DNA from 2 places in the Bacillus sp. FJAT-45350 genome. Region 1 is predicted to be linked to the other one. Evidence: riboswitches for the same ligand, from Rfam matches in the RefSeq annotation. Region 1 holds a riboswitch; the other holds the start of a gene.

Region 1 (7,910 bases):
AAAAAATCATATTTATTGGTGCAATCTTTACAGCAGCTAGTTTATTATTACGGGCGATTCTGGTGACAGAGTCTTCACTATTATATACAGCATTTATGACAGGACTGTTTATGGCCTGTATTCAAGTAGCTTCTATACCATTGTTAGCTGAGAACTCTACAGAGAAGGAACGAGTACACTTATTTAGTTTTAACTTTGCGGTTATTATGGTGGCTAATGTCATTGGTAATGCTTTAGGTGGAGGCTTAACAGATTTATTTCAATTTGTATTTACAATTGACACTCTTACAAGTGTAAGAATTACGTTATTAATTGGTTCTATCTTCTTCTTTGCGGCATTGTGGCCAATATTGAAAATCTGTGAAACTCGTAAGTTGAAAACAGAAAAATCAGCAGCAAGCTCTTTAAAAAAGTTAGTCACTACGCATAAATCTGGAATTAAAATTATAGCGTTATTTGCGGTAGCTCAAATTTTGATTGGTTTTGGTTCTGGTCTTGTGATACCTTATTTAAACATTTATTTTACTGACCGGTTTGAAATTAGCAAATCTCTTGTTGGGCTAATTCTTTCCCTTGGCCAGGGTATGACGGCGGTCGCATTTATGATTGGTCCTGCTGTAGTTCAGCGGTTTGGTGAAGTAAAAGCGGTTGTCATATTGCAATTGTCATCATTGCCTTTCTTATTATTAACTGCTTACACAGAAAACCTCTGGATTGCTGTGATTGGTTTTCTGTTTCGACAGGCATTAATGAATGCTGGAAACCCTATTCAAATGTCGTTAATGATGAGAAGTGTTGATGATTCAATAAAAGGGTTAACAAACTCAGTAGGACAGATGGTCTTCCAATTGGGCTGGGCTGTCATGGGTCCTGTTTCGATGACCATTGTTATGCTTCATGGCTCTTATTATGGCTATGCTATCGTTTTTTCGATTACGGGAGCTCTTTACTTAATTGGTTCAATTTACTTCTTTTTGGTCTTTCGTCGTTATGACAATGATCAAGGGAAAAAAAAGGTGCGAAAGGTGTCGTAAAAAAGAGAAAAAACCGTTGACACTAAAAGATTGTCCATGCTATGATTCATTCATGAAATTAAACATTAATTAAATGTAACTCTTATCATGAGAGGTGGAGGGACTGGCCCGATGAAACCCAGCAACCTTAAACATGTATTGACATGTTTAGTAAGGTGCTAAATCCTACAAAGCAAATTGCTTTGAAAGATGAGAGAAAGGCTCAGATACGCTACTAAACCTTTCTGCTCATGATGATGACGGGAAGGTTTTTTTAATCTCTAAAGTCAAGTGTAGTTAGCTTATATAATCCAGTTGTAGATATATAGTTATATTTGTCGAAATTTTGAGATTTTCTTATATTTAATTATGGGTATTTCAATGTGTATACTAAGTGTTAGATTACTAGATATGAAAGAGAGATAGTAGTAAATAGAGAAAAAGATAAGGGTGTTTACATTGATAAGTTTAAGTCAAATCAGGAAAGTGTTCCAAACACGAGATGGAACGGTTACTGCTATTGATCGAATTAACCTTGATATTAACGAAGGTGAAATTTTTGGAATAATCGGATATAGCGGTGCGGGTAAAAGTACGCTTATTAGAATGCTTAACAACTTGGAACGGCCTACAGAAGGAACCGTTTCTATTGCAGGGAAGAATCTATCATCAATGACTGGGCAAGAGCTTAGAAAAGCCCGACAAGAAATTAGTATGATTTTTCAACACTTCAATTTACTCTGGTCTCGAACTGTACGAGAAAATATTTCATTCCCTCTTGAAATTGCGGGTGTTAAAAAAAATGACCGTGAAAAGAGAGTAAAAGAATTAATACAGCTTGTTGGTCTAGAGGGGCGCGGTGACTCTTATCCTTCTCAATTAAGTGGAGGACAAAAACAAAGAGTTGGTATTGCAAGAGCACTCGCAAATAATCCAAAAGTTCTTTTGTGTGACGAGGCAACGTCGGCACTAGACCCAAAGACGACAGATTCAATTCTTGATTTACTAGTAGATATTAATAAAAAGCTAGGATTAACGATTGTCTTAATAACGCATGAAATGCATGTGATTAGAAAGATATGTAACCGAGTTGCTGTTATTGAAGCAGGTAACATTGCTGAACAAGGACCAGTATTAGAAGTTTTTAGACAACCGAAAGCTGATATTACGAAGGAGTTTGTAAAGCAAATTACAGAACCTGAAGAAACGAAAGACTCCTTACAACTTAAAGAATCTGGTCAAGTTGTCCAGTTAACTTTTGTAGGGGATGAAACAGAACGTCCATTAATCACACAATTGATTCGTCAATTTGATGTTGAGGTTAATATATTGCAAGGGAAAATTTCTCAAACTCAGGATGGTTCTTACGGAACACTCTTTATCCATATTGATGGAAGTGAAGATGAACTTTCAAAAGCGATTTCATTTATAAGGGAACAGCAAGTTGAAGTGGAGGTGATTGATCGATGAATCAATTATTTCCGAACATCAGATGGGAACGAGTGTGGGAAGCGACATTAGAGACGTTTTATATGTCGTTCGTATCCGTTATACTAACTGCATTTTTTGGCCTAATTTTAGGTTTGTTATTATTCCTTACAGCTAAGGGTAACCTTTGGCAAAATCAAGTGGTTCATGTAATTACAGCAGCATTTGTAAATGTGTTTCGTTCAGTTCCATTCATTATATTAATTATATTGTTAATTCCATTTACGAAGTTTTTTGTTGGCTCGATTTTCGGATGGAAGGCAGCAGTACCAGCATTGGTTGTTGGTGCAGCACCATTTTATGCGAGAATGGTTGAAATCGCACTTCGAGAAATTGATAAAGGGGTTATCGAAGCTTCTCAATCTATGGGGGCTAGTCATTTGGAGATTATTTGGAAGGTTTTACTTCCAGAATCAAAGCCAGCTCTAACTTCAGGTATTACAGTTACAGCAATTGCGCTCGTTAGTTATACAGCAATGGCAGGTGTAATTGGAGCAGGTGGTCTAGGTTATTTAGCATTTATGGATGGATTCCAGAGAAATCAATGGGATTATGTATGGGTAGCTACCATTGCCATTCTACTGATTGTTTATGTCATTCAGTTGGTTGGGGATTGGTTTACAAATAAAACAGATAAACGATAATAGGGGGCAAATAAGATGAAAAAGTTTTTTAGTTTTCTATCAGCAGGTGTTCTGTCATTAGCACTTGTTGCATGTGGCGGAGGGAACGACGCGCCAGCTCAAGAAGAAGCACAAGATGATGCACCACAAGAAGAGCAAGCAACTGAAGAAGCGGTAACACTAGTTATTGGTGCTTCAAATGTACCGCATGCTGAAGTTTTAGAATTCGCACAGCCTATACTTGCTGAAGAGGGTATTAATTTACAAATTGAAACATTCCAAGATTATGTACTTCCAAACCAAGCGTTAGATGATGGAACATTAGATGCAAACTACTTCCAGCACATACCTTACTTAGAAGCACAAATGGCTGAGCATGGATATGAGTTCGTAAACGCTGGTGGAATGCATATCGAACCATTCGGTCTATATACGAAGAAATATGCAAGCATTGATGAGCTTCCAGAAGGTGCAGAGATTGTTATGAGTAATTCAATCCCTGACCATGGCCGTGTATTCGCAATTCTTGAAGATCATGGTTTAGTTACATTAGCAGAAGGTGTAGGGATTGGTGCAACAGTTGAAGATGTAGTGGAAAACCCTAGAAACTTTACATTCCGTGCAAACATTGATGCGTCTATGCTTCCACAAGCATATGAACATGAAGAGGGAGATGCAGTTTTCATTAATGCAAACTTTGCTCTTGGTGCAGGATTACACCCAGGTTCAGATGCACTTGTAGTTGAAAGCCCAGAAGACAATCCGTATGTGAACGTTGTTGCAGTACGTGAAGGTGACGAAACTCGTCCAGAAATTCAAAAGTTAATTGAAGTTCTTCAATCAGAAGAGGTTCGTAACTTTATTCTTGAAAAATGGGAAGGCGACGTAGTACCTGCATTTTAATATAAGAAGAAAGTAGTCGTTTATTAAGCGGCTACTTTTTTTGTTTGAAAGCTCACACATTATTTCGTTTCTATTGAGAGATACTATATTTGTCTTGAGTATACATAGGGAGGAATTATAAATGGAACAGAACAGTAGCATGATTCAAATGGCATTACAAGAATATAAAGAAGGGTTAGGCCATTTTACGCAAAAAATGCCTCAAATAGCGAAAAAATATAATGCTTTCACAGAGGAATGCTTTGCTGAAGGGAAGTTGTCACAAAAGGAGAAGCAATTAATTGCTCTTGGTATTAGTATTTACTCGCAGGATGAGTACTGCATTATTTATCATACGAAGGGCTGTGTTGACCAAGGGTGTAGTGAAGAGGAGATACTTGAAACAGTTGGGGTCTCAGCAGCATTTGGTGGTGGAGCAGCAATGAGCCAAGCAGTAACGCTAGTTCAAGATGCGTTAAGTGAGTTTAATGGACAGAACGTTCAGTAGAGCAATTATGAATTATGATTTATGAATTACAAATGGTATAAGATTTGTTTAGGGGTTGTCTAAAAGGATTGGTTACTTTTAGGGAGCCTCTTTCTTGTTATAAAAATTAATATAAAAAGAGGCTCTTACATTCATAACTTATAACTCATAACTCATAATTGCTTTCTCCCTTAGTATGTTGGAGAGATTAACTACAATTCTAGAGGAAAGTTTGTTGAGTGTGTCTGATTAGCTTACAACGCTAATTGTTAGATAATTTACCGTTTTATCGATGTTGGGGCTTTACGAACTATTTGTTATCATAGTACTTGTAAGAAAAAAGGAGTTTAATGCTCCATAAATTGAGGTTATAGAATGTATATAAACTCAGTTAAAAAAGAAGGGATGATTTGTTATCTTAACTATCCAAGCCAATTATACTGGTGAAATGGAAAAGGCGATGCAACAATCACATGGGATGGGCTACGCAGAATACAACAGAAGCTTAACTAAGCGCTTAGAAGTTGAAAAGGCTCGCGAGGAAGACTATAAAAAGTCTAATAAAATTGCTTTAGAAGTTAACGGCAGATAACAATAAAGGAGGGTGACTACTATTTATGTAGTCATCCTCTTTTATTTAATAAAATAAAGTTGTTATATTGTTCGACATAGGACGGAAACTTTAGGATAATAAGAAGTTGTAAGTTTTCCTTATTTTTCTTATTTTCCTTTAGTAACTTCTGAAAAGGAAGAAAAGGCGGATTTTCGTTATTCCAATAAACAAAATGGTAGAATGAGTTTTTATATTAGAGAGAAGATAAACAAAGAAGAATAAGGTAGTAGCTACTTTTTATATATAAATGTATAAAAAGTATATAAAATAAAGCTGAAACCCTTGAAGTATATTTTGATTTGTTATAAGATTGTAATGAGAATAGATTGAGAATTTAAATCGTGCTTTAAACATATAGTTTCTTGCACAATTTGAGATAAAAACTGGAGGTATTGAGAATGTCAGCACCGAACTTAAAAATCGAAAACCTACATGTTTCTGTAGAAGGTACAGAAATTTTAAAGGATTTTAACTTAGAAATAAATGGTGGAGAAATTCACGCAATTATGGGACCAAATGGTACGGGTAAATCTACACTTTCATCTGCATTAATGGGTCATCCGAAATATGAAATCACAAGTGGTAAAGTAACATTTGATGGTAAAGACTTACTTGATATGGAAGTAGATGAACGTGCAAGAGCAGGTCTATTCCTAGCAATGCAGTATCCAAGTGAAATTCCTGGAATTACAACTGCTGATTTCTTACGTTCTGCTATTAATGCAAAGCGTGAAGAAGGAGACGAAATCTCATTAATGAAATTCATTCGTCAATTAGACGAAAAAATGGAACTTCTAGAGATGGACCAATCATTTTCTCAACGTTATTTAAATGAAGGTTTCTCTGGTGGAGAAAAGAAACGTAACGAAATTCTTCAGCTATTAATGACAGAGCCTAAGATTGCGATTTTAGATGAAATCGATTCAGGTTTAGATATCGATGCATTAAAAGTAGTATCACAAGGTGTTAACGAAATGAGAAGCCCAGATTTTGGCTGTCTTATTATTACCCACTACCAACGCTTACTGAACTACATCAAGCCAGATAAAGTTCACGTAATGATGAAAGGTCGTATCGTTAAATCTGGTGGCTATGAGCTTGCTGAGCGACTAGAAGCAGAAGGGTATGACTGGATTAAAGAAGAATTAGGCATCGAAGACGAAAAAGTAGAAGCGTAAGGAGAGGATGGGTAGTATGTCAGTCGAAACGAAACTAGCGTTCGATCAAGATTATATTAAACAGTTCTCTAAAGACCAAGGGGAACCTGATTGGTTATTACAACAGCGTCTTCAGTCTTTAGAGTTAGCGGAAAGACTTGAACTTCCAAAACCAGATAAAACAAATATTACAAAGTGGAACTTCACTGAGTTTACTCATAATGTAGAGAAGAAAGCAGCGGTTTCATCTCTAGATGAGTTACATGCTGATGTTAAAGCGTTAATTGGTGAAGCTAATGATGACCAAAACATTTTAATTCAACGTGATGGTTCGACTATTTACAATAAAACAAGTGAACACTTAAAGGAAAAAGGTGTTATCTTCACAGATATTCAAACTGCAGCTAAAGAGCATGGTGACCTGTTAAAGCAGTATTACCTTGGAGAAGCAGTTTCTATTGATGAGAATAAGCTTATTGCGTTACATGCGGCACTAATGAATGGTGGAACTTTCATCTATGTACCGAAGAACGTTGAAGTTACACAACCACTTCAAACGATTTACTGGCAAGATGAGGCGAAAGCTGGATTATTCAATCATGTCGTTGTCGTTGCAGAAGAAAATAGTTCTGTTACATATGTAGAGAACTATATTTCTTTTGGAGAAGAAGCTACTGTAGCAAACATTGTTTCTGAAGTATATGCGAAAGCTGGTTCTAGAGTTTCATTTGGTGCAGTTGATAACTTATCAAAGGAAACTACAGCGTATATCGTGCGACGTGCTCATGCAGACCGTGATGCAAGAGTAGACTGGGCATTAGGTCAGTTAAACGATGGAAACACAGTATCAGAAAATACAACGCATCTAATTGGTGACAATTCATATGCTGATACAAAGACAGTGTCTATCGGTCGTGGAAAACAAAAGCAAAACTTCACGACACAAATTTTCCACCATGGTAAACATTCAGAAGGATATATCCTAAAGCATGGTGTTATGCGAGAAGAAGCGACAGCAATTTTTAATGGTATTACTAAAATTGAGCATGGCGCTTCTAAATCAAACGGGGAACAAACAGAGCGTGTATTAATGCTAAGTGAAAAAGCACGTGGGGATGCAAATCCAATTCTTCTAATTGACGAAGATGATGTAACAGCAGGGCATGCTGCATCAGTTGGACGTATCGACCCATTGCAAATGTTCTATTTAATGAGTCGTGGGATTTCTAAGAAAGAAGCTGAGCGTTTAGTTATTCATGGCTTCTTAGCACCAGTTGTAAGACAACTTCCTGTAGAATCGGTAAAAGAGCGTTTAACTGCTGTTATCGAAAGGAAAGTACAATAATGAATGTTAAAGAAATTCGACAGTTGTTCCCGATTTTGAATCAAGAAGTAAATGGAAACCCTCTTGTCTATTTAGATAGTGCGGCAACATCACAAAAGCCAATTCAAGTAATTGAAGCAATTGATGATTATTATCGTCGCTATAACTCAAATGTTCACCGTGGTGTCCATACGTTAGGGACATACGCGACAGATGGATATGAGGGTGCGAGAGAAAAGGTCCGTTCTTTTATTAATGCAAAGTCAACTGAAGAAATTATCTTTACAAGAGGTACAACAACTGCATTAAATCTTGTTGCATCT
Region 2 (7,910 bases), on a different contig from region 1:
GCCAAATACTTCTGTAAAGCTTAATTTCACAGCATCTGCTGTTAACCACCCTCTAATTGGTAGTTCATTTAAACGAGTAAGAACTAAGATAGCTCCAACTAAAACATATGGAATCCACGCTATGAAAGGAGAGATTTTCTTTGCTGGGGCCTCTTCTGAAATACGAAGCTTCCCACTCCAATCAGCATCCCAGTTTGATTTCACATCAAAATCCCATGTTTTCTTAGGCATGAATAAACCTTTTTTCGCGGCTGGAATAACAATTGCTAGACCAATTAATCCACCAAATAATGATGGGAATTCAGGTCCTAACAAGTTTGCTATTAGGGCATACGGAATTGTAAAAGACAATCCAGCAAAGATAGCAAACTTCCATATACCTAAACCTTCTTTAATTGATTTATTTTTCCCAAAGAATTTCGTAAGCATAACGACCATAAATAGAGGTATTAAGGTACCAATAATTCCATGAATGATAGCTACTTGTCCACCAATCATATGAAGATATGCTTCATACGTCATCCCTAAGCTTGCTGCCGTTTCTTGAACTAAAGCAGATTCACTAATTCCTGAGTTAACCCCAACTAATATTGGTGTTCCAATTGCTCCAAAAGAAACCGGTGTTGACTGAATAATTAAAGCTACCATCACTGCAGCCATAGCCGGGAAGCCAATTGCTACAAGAAGTGGTGCTGCAATTGCTGCTGGTGTTCCAAATCCAGAAGCCCCCTCAATAAATGAACCAAATAACCAACAAATAATAATTGCTTGAACACGACGGTCAGGTGATATATCTGTAAACCCTTGACGAATCGTATGTAAAGCTCCACTTTCCTTTAATGTGTTTAAAAGCAATATCGCTCCAAACACAATAAATAAAATTTCAAATACAGTCACAAATCCACGTGAACTTGCAGCTGCTACCTGATTAAATGGAACTTTCCAAACTGTTACCGCTACTAAAACAGTTACAACGAATGCCAATGGCATCGCCCGGCTCGCTGGCCAGCGTAAAATTACTAGAAACAAAAATACAGTTAAAATTGGAACTAATGCTAATAAAGATAAAACCCCTACCCCCATGTTCAGTTTCCCCCTCATAGTAAGTTCATCTAATATATCCCAAAGACCAAATTTTCGAACTTTATTATTTTATAATCAGTCGAATAATCATATAATCATATCTTAAGGTCATCAGACGAGTTGTAAGTGCTTTCATTATATGAAAAGTTCATAAATTATTCAAGATTCTTTCGACAAATTGCAAAAATTCTATCACTTAAAATTTGACAACCATGATAATAACCTATTTTTCACCATATAACAGGATGATTTAAACAGAAAAAGGACTGACTATTGTTTTTATATGACAATAGTACAGTCCTTTAAATTTTTTACATACAGTATTTAGGTAGAAAAAAATCCTTATATGATTTTTTTCATTTTAACGATTAATTGTAATATCTTTAAGTAAATTCGTAATAACATGACCTGCCATCAATAAGCCTGAAACGGAAGGAACAAAAGCATTTGATGATGGTGGCATTTTTGCCTTTCGAATTGGCCCTTCTTCTGCCTTTTCTGGAACAATTTCTTTGCGAATATCTTCGCGAATTTTAATCGGTTGTTCATCAGAAAACACAACATTAATTCCCTTGTGAATTCTATCTTTTCGAAGCTTTGTACGAATTACCTTTGCAATTGGATCGTAGCTTGTCTTAGAAATATCAGCAATTCTTAGACGTGATGGGTCCATCTTATTTGCCACACCCATACTAGAGATAATTTGAATATCTCGTTTCAAACATTCCTTCATTAAGTGAATTTTATATGTAATCGTATCACTAGCATCTACTACAAAGTCTAAATTATAATCGAAAAATTGCTCATAAGTCTCTTCCGTATAGAACATTTTTAGTGCTACTACCTCACACTCTGGATTGATATCAGCAATTCTCTCCTTCATTACCTCAACCTTTTGGCGACCCACAGTTGAAAGTAGTGCATGAATTTGTCTGTTCACATTCGTTATATCAATATCGTCCTTATCGACTAAAATAAGGCGACCAACACCAGATCTAGCAAGCGCCTCTGCTGAAAATGAACCTACTCCACCTATACCTAACACGGCTACCGTACTGCCTTTTAATATACTTAAACCATCATGTCCAATGGCTAATTCGTTTCTTGAGAACTGATGTAACATGTAAATACCCCTTTCATGCCGTTTACTATAGCTATCTACTCGGAATTGAATATACCATATCAAAATTAAAAAAGGAAGTCAGTTACTTATTGACATTAGTATAAACAACATACGTCGGAGACATGTAGGATTTGAAGGTAATATATTCTTGGCGAAATATTGTCATTTAGGGGTTTAGAGACAATAGAATTGGATAGAACTATAATAAAATGACCTAATGTATGTGAATTTATGAGATAATAGAATTACCCACAATAGAAAGTTGGTATTATATATGAAAAATAAAAACAAATATCAAGTCGATCAAGAAGTATTAATTAAGTCTACTGGTGAGACTGTCACTATTAGTAAGTTCAGTTATGTAGCAAACATGAAACGCTATTCCTATACAGTAAAGGAAAATCCACAAACGTTTTACTTTGAAGAAGAAATCCAGCCTGTTACAAACGAATAACAATTAAATAAAAAAATAAAAGAAGTCTAAGTGGATAATAACTATCCCTTAGACTTCGATAAATGTAAAATTAATAAGAGTCCCAATTGTGCCGTCTCACCTTCGTTTTGAACCTGCTCTCGCAGGGTGGTGCTCTGCTCCATTCTTCATACGTCCTATGAAAGGCATGTATTCCAAACCGAGACTCAAGCTCCGAAAAAAAGGTGTTGGCTCAAAACGTACAGATTCCTACGTACACTTCAGGACTCTTAACTTGTTATATTTATAATATCATCTACGTTTACTTTTTTCAACTATAAAAGAGTATTAATTCTGAAAATTAAAATTGTTGTATCGCTTTTCATACTACTCCTTTCTGTGTTACATTACCGATAAATAAAGCTAATGAGGTGTTTATATGACTATAATAGCCACTCATCCTTGTGTTGAAATAAGACAAGAAATTGGTTGGACAGAAAAACGAGTCGTTGAGGATTGGTATGAACTGGAGCTATACCAGGATAAACTTAGCTATAAAAATAAAGAATTTTGTCTTTCAAAAGTTTTTGACCTTTCTTATCGTCGTACATCCAATTCAATTGGTTTTTTATATTTACATACCGACCATGGTGTTCATTCGTTATATATTAAATCTGAACCAGTTCAATTTATTGAATCATTTCGCCTTCTAAAGAAAGGCTATTAAGATAAATGTTAGACAGATACGATATTCTTGTTCAGTTTAACTATTTCTTCATCCCCAAAGATAGGAAAACAATTAGGAATAGTATCTTGAAAACCTTCTAATTCTACTTCAGATATAGTTATAACCCAAACCAATCTTTCTCCATTACAATAAACTTGTTCTATCTTATGATTAAACTGTTGAAGCTTTTCCTTTAACGGTTTTTCTTCATCTTTATTAGAAAATAAAAGTAATCTCGTCTCGTCAAAATTATTATTTTGTATTGGGGCTTGTAGCTTTACTAAATGACTACTTTTATTGTGAAAGTGAAAAACAAAATCCTCTATCATACTATTCGCCGTTGGCTTCTTTCCTGCACCAGGACCAGTAAAGCTCAAATTGTCGAACCACTCACTAACTACTTGAACAGCATTTGATACACTTTTTATATGTGAAAAACTATGATTCTTCGTTACAAATGCTGGTGCAACACTCCCTTTAATTGTTCCGTTAATCTTCTTGGCTTCCCCAATTAATTTAATCGTAAGCCCTAGTTCCTCTGCAATTGTCACTTTCCATTTTTCGATCTTTGTGATACCAGTGCGTCGTACATTGTATTCCTCAGGCCATTCGCCAAAACAGAGGCGGCTGAGTATTCGAATTTTGTACCAACTGTCAAATCCCTCGATATCATCTGTCGGGTCAGCCTCTGCAAAACCAAGCTCTTGTGCCTCAGTTAAAGCCTCCTCAAACCCTTTTCCCTTTTCATTCATTTCCGTTAGTATGTAATTTGTCGTTCCATTAAGAATTCCTAAAACTTTATGAATAGGGCTCGTAGCTAAATTAGCCTTTAGGGCATTAACAATTGGTATACCTCCAGCAACTGTTGCCTCATATCCTAAAAACGTATCATGTTCATTTGCTAATTCCTCTAATTCCTTCCCATGCTTTGCAACTAACTCTTTATTAGCAGTAATCACAGGAATACCTCTATTTAAAAAACTAGAAACATAGTCCTTTGCTGGTATCGTTCCTCCAATTGCTTCAAATACTAAATCATACTCTTCCTTAAAAAAATCTTCTTCATTATCTGTAAGGAGCGTCTTATCGATAGATAACTCTCTTTCCTTTTCACGATTACTTACTAAGATTTTAGTTATACTAATCTCTTGCTGTAATAAGCTTTCTAACGTCGAACGAGTTTCTTCTATTCTCTCATATACTCCAGTCCCAACTGTTCCAAATCCAATTAAACCTACTGATAACATTATTACTCCTCCTTGATGAACGTGTTTATAGTGTTTCTTGAAAAAAGAAAAAACCTTTCCAGATAAGGAAAGGTTTCTCACGCCTCACTTATCTCTCAGAACTAGATAGCTCTGCTGAAATTAGCACCTTTGTTTGATCCAAACAGGTTGCTGGGCGTCATCGGGTCAGTCCCTCAGCCTCTCTTGATAAGTTCTATATAATTTTTTTAAAACGTCATGTCTTGATGTAGATTATATGTTTTGAAAATTAGAAAGTCAATATTTTTTCAATTATGCGTTAACTTTTTTCTCTTCTTTCCTTGGAACAATTGATAAGTTTAATTCTTTTAATTGAGCTTCACTTACTTCACCTGGTGCATTCGTTAATAAGCAGCTAGCACTTGCTGTTTTAGGGAATGCAATTGTATCACGTAAGTTTGTTTTTCCCGCTAGTAACATAATTAGACGGTCTAAACCTAGTGCAATCCCACCATGTGGAGGTGTACCGTATTCAAATGCATCTAGAAGGAATCCAAATTGCTCTTTTGCCTCTTCAGGAGTAAATCCTAATGCAGAGAACATTTTTTCTTGTACATCACGTTGATAAATACGTTGTGAACCTCCACCAAGCTCATAACCATTAAGAACAAGGTCATATGCTTCTGCACGAACTTTACCTGGTTCTTTATCTAGTAAATCAAGGTCTTCTACTTTCGGACTTGTGAACGGATGGTGTAGTGCCACATAACGTTTTCCGTCTTCATCATATTCAACAAGTGGGAAGTCTACTACCCAAAGGAAGTTGAATTTGCTGTTATCGATAAGTCCTAGCTCTTTACCAAACTTCAAACGAAGAGCTCCAAGGCTATCCCATACAACTTGCTTCTTATCAGCTCCGAAGAATAATAAATCTCCTGGTTCGGCATTTAGCTCCTTGCGAATCGCAGCTGTCTCTTCTTCGTTAAAGAACTTCGCAATTGGCCCTTTTAGCTCGTCTTCTTCGACTTTTAACCAAGCTAAACCTTTTGCTCCATAAATAGCAACAAAGTCTGCTAACTCATCGATCTCTTTACGAGACATTTTCGTTGCAACACCTTTTACATTTAATCCTTTAACAATTCCGCCGTTTGCAACGGCACTAGTAAACACTTTAAAGTTACTATCTTTGACGATATCAGAGAGCTCCACAAGCTCCATGTCGAAACGAGTATCAGGCTTGTCTGAGCCATAACGGTTCATCGCATCATCGTACGTCAAACGTTGGAATGGAAGCTGTACATCTATACCTTTTGTTTCTTTTAAAACATTTACCATCATTTCTTCCATCATTGAAATTAAATCTTCTTTATCCATGAAAGAAGTTTCGATATCGACTTGAGTGAACTCAGGCTGACGGTCAGCACGTAAATCTTCATCACGGAAACAGCGTACAATTTGATAATAACGCTCAAAGCCTGAAACCATTAATAACTGCTTAAATAGTTGTGGTGATTGAGGCAATGCATAAAACTCTCCATGGTGTACACGACTTGGAACTAAATAATCACGTGCTCCTTCTGGTGTACTTTTTGTTAGCATTGGTGTTTCAATCTCTAGGAAACGATTGTTATCTAAGTAATCACGAATCATTTTTGTTGTTTTATGACGTAGCATAAAAGTTTCCTGCATGTCTGGACGGCGAAGATCTAAATAACGGTATCTTAAACGAATATCTTCCGAAGCATCCGTACCTTCTTCAATTTGGAATGGAAGAGCTTTCGAAGCATTTAAAATTGTAATTTTATTAACATGAACTTCTACCGTTCCTGTTGGAATCTTTTCATTAATTGTCTCATCGTCACGCTTTACAACTGTTCCTTCAACATCTAATACGTACTCACTACGAACACGGTCAGCGATTTTCAATGCCTCTTCAGAAATTTCAGGACTGAATACAACCTGTACAATTCCTGAACGATCACGAAGGTCAATGAAAATTACTTGACCTAAGTCACGACGTGTTCGTACCCATCCTTTTAACTGAACCTTTTCCCCAATTGTTTGTTCCGTAATTTCTCCACAGTTATGAGTTCTTCCTATCATTTTACTTACTCCTCCTCGGCTTTTTCTTTCATATAGTTAGCAAATTGGTCAAGGGATACTTCTTCTTTGTCTCCCGTTCCCATTGATTTCACATTAATTTTATTTGCAGCTAATTCATCGTCTCCAATGACCGCTGTGTACTTTGCTTTTAAACGGTCTGCAGCTTTGAACTGACCTTTAACTTTTCTATCTAAGTAATCCTTTTCCGCCGTTAAACCAGCTTGACGAAGCTCAAATAGTAAACTAGCAGCTCGGTCCTTTGCACTTTCACCCATTGCAACAATATAACAATCGATACTTTGTTCTACTGGAATTTCAACATTCTGTGCTTTTAATGCCATTAGCAATCGTTCAATACTTAATGCAAAGCCGATTCCTGGTGTCTCTGGTCCACCTAGCTCTTCAGCAAGACCATTATAACGACCACCACCACTTAAGGTTGTAATCGCTCCAAAGCCTTCTCCTTCAATCATAATTTCAAAGGCAGTATTATTGTAATAATCTAGTCCCCGTACAAGAGTCGCATCAACTTCAAAAGAAATATTCATATCCGTTAAATACTTTTGTACTTTAGAGAAAAATGCTTTTGAATCTTCATTTAAGTAGTTTAAGATGGAAGGAGCTGTACCCATTAATTCATGGTCTCTGTCCTTTTTACAATCTAATATCCGAAGTGGATTCTTTTCTAATCGACTTTGACAATCAGAGCAGAACTCACCAATTCTTGGCTTAAAGTGGTCAATTAATGCATTACGATGAGCTTGTCTACTTTCATCATCACCTAAGCTATTAATCACAAGCTTTAAATTACTTAAACCTAATTCACGATAAAACTCCATCGCCAGTGCAATAACCTCTGCATCAATAGCAGGGTCGTTACTTCCTAATGCTTCAATTCCAAATTGAACAAATTGACGCATACGTCCTGATTGTGGGCGCTCATAGCGGAACATAGGACCAATATAGTAGAGTTTTATTGGCTGACTTGGAGAACCAAATAGCTTATTCTCTACATACGAACGAACAGTAGAAGCTGTACCTTCTGGACGCAATGTTAAGCTTCTATCTCCTCTATCCGTGAATGTATACATTTCTTTTTGAACAATATCTGTCGTATCCCCAACTCCTCGTTGGAACACTTCTGTATGCTCAAATATTGGCGTACGAATTTCACTGTAATTGTATCGTTTGCACAAATCTCGCGCTTTTCTTTCTATGTATTGCCATAACTCTACATCCCCAGGTAAAATATCTTGT

The links. A riboswitch is a leader RNA that binds a small molecule or an ion and turns the genes downstream of it on or off. The one in region 1 is predicted to bind S-adenosylmethionine.
Region 2: linked by a shared signal. The riboswitch ahead of CD003_RS12400 (homoserine dehydrogenase) and the one ahead of CD003_RS17360 (methionine ABC transporter ATP-binding protein) in region 1 are both predicted to bind S-adenosylmethionine.

What each region holds. Positions count from the first base shown of each region.
Region 1 covers NZ_NISU01000002.1:163,250-171,159, forward strand. The annotation lists gene CD003_RS17355 (MFS transporter) at 1-1,034, shown strand, start outside; SAM riboswitch class I at 1,114-1,230, shown strand; gene CD003_RS17360 (methionine ABC transporter ATP-binding protein) at 1,473-2,483, shown strand; gene CD003_RS17365 (methionine ABC transporter permease) at 2,480-3,145, shown strand; gene CD003_RS17370 (MetQ/NlpA family ABC transporter substrate-binding protein) at 3,161-4,027, shown strand; gene CD003_RS17375 (carboxymuconolactone decarboxylase family protein) at 4,149-4,514, shown strand; gene CD003_RS21995 (hypothetical protein) at 4,942-5,085, shown strand; gene sufC (Fe-S cluster assembly ATPase SufC) at 5,505-6,284, shown strand; gene sufD (Fe-S cluster assembly protein SufD) at 6,301-7,608, shown strand; gene CD003_RS17390 (cysteine desulfurase) at 7,608-7,910, shown strand, end outside.
Region 2 covers NZ_NISU01000001.1:2,446,093-2,454,002, forward strand. The annotation lists gene CD003_RS12375 (L-lactate permease) at 1-1,083, opposite strand, end outside; gene CD003_RS12380 (tRNA threonylcarbamoyladenosine dehydratase) at 1,445-2,206, opposite strand; gene CD003_RS12385 (hypothetical protein) at 2,481-2,660, shown strand; RNA gene ssrS (6S RNA) at 2,736-2,909, opposite strand; gene CD003_RS12395 (hypothetical protein) at 3,058-3,345, shown strand; gene CD003_RS12400 (homoserine dehydrogenase) at 3,354-4,592, opposite strand; SAM riboswitch class I at 4,678-4,785, opposite strand; gene aspS (aspartate--tRNA ligase) at 4,863-6,653, opposite strand; gene hisS (histidine--tRNA ligase) at 6,659-7,910, opposite strand, start outside.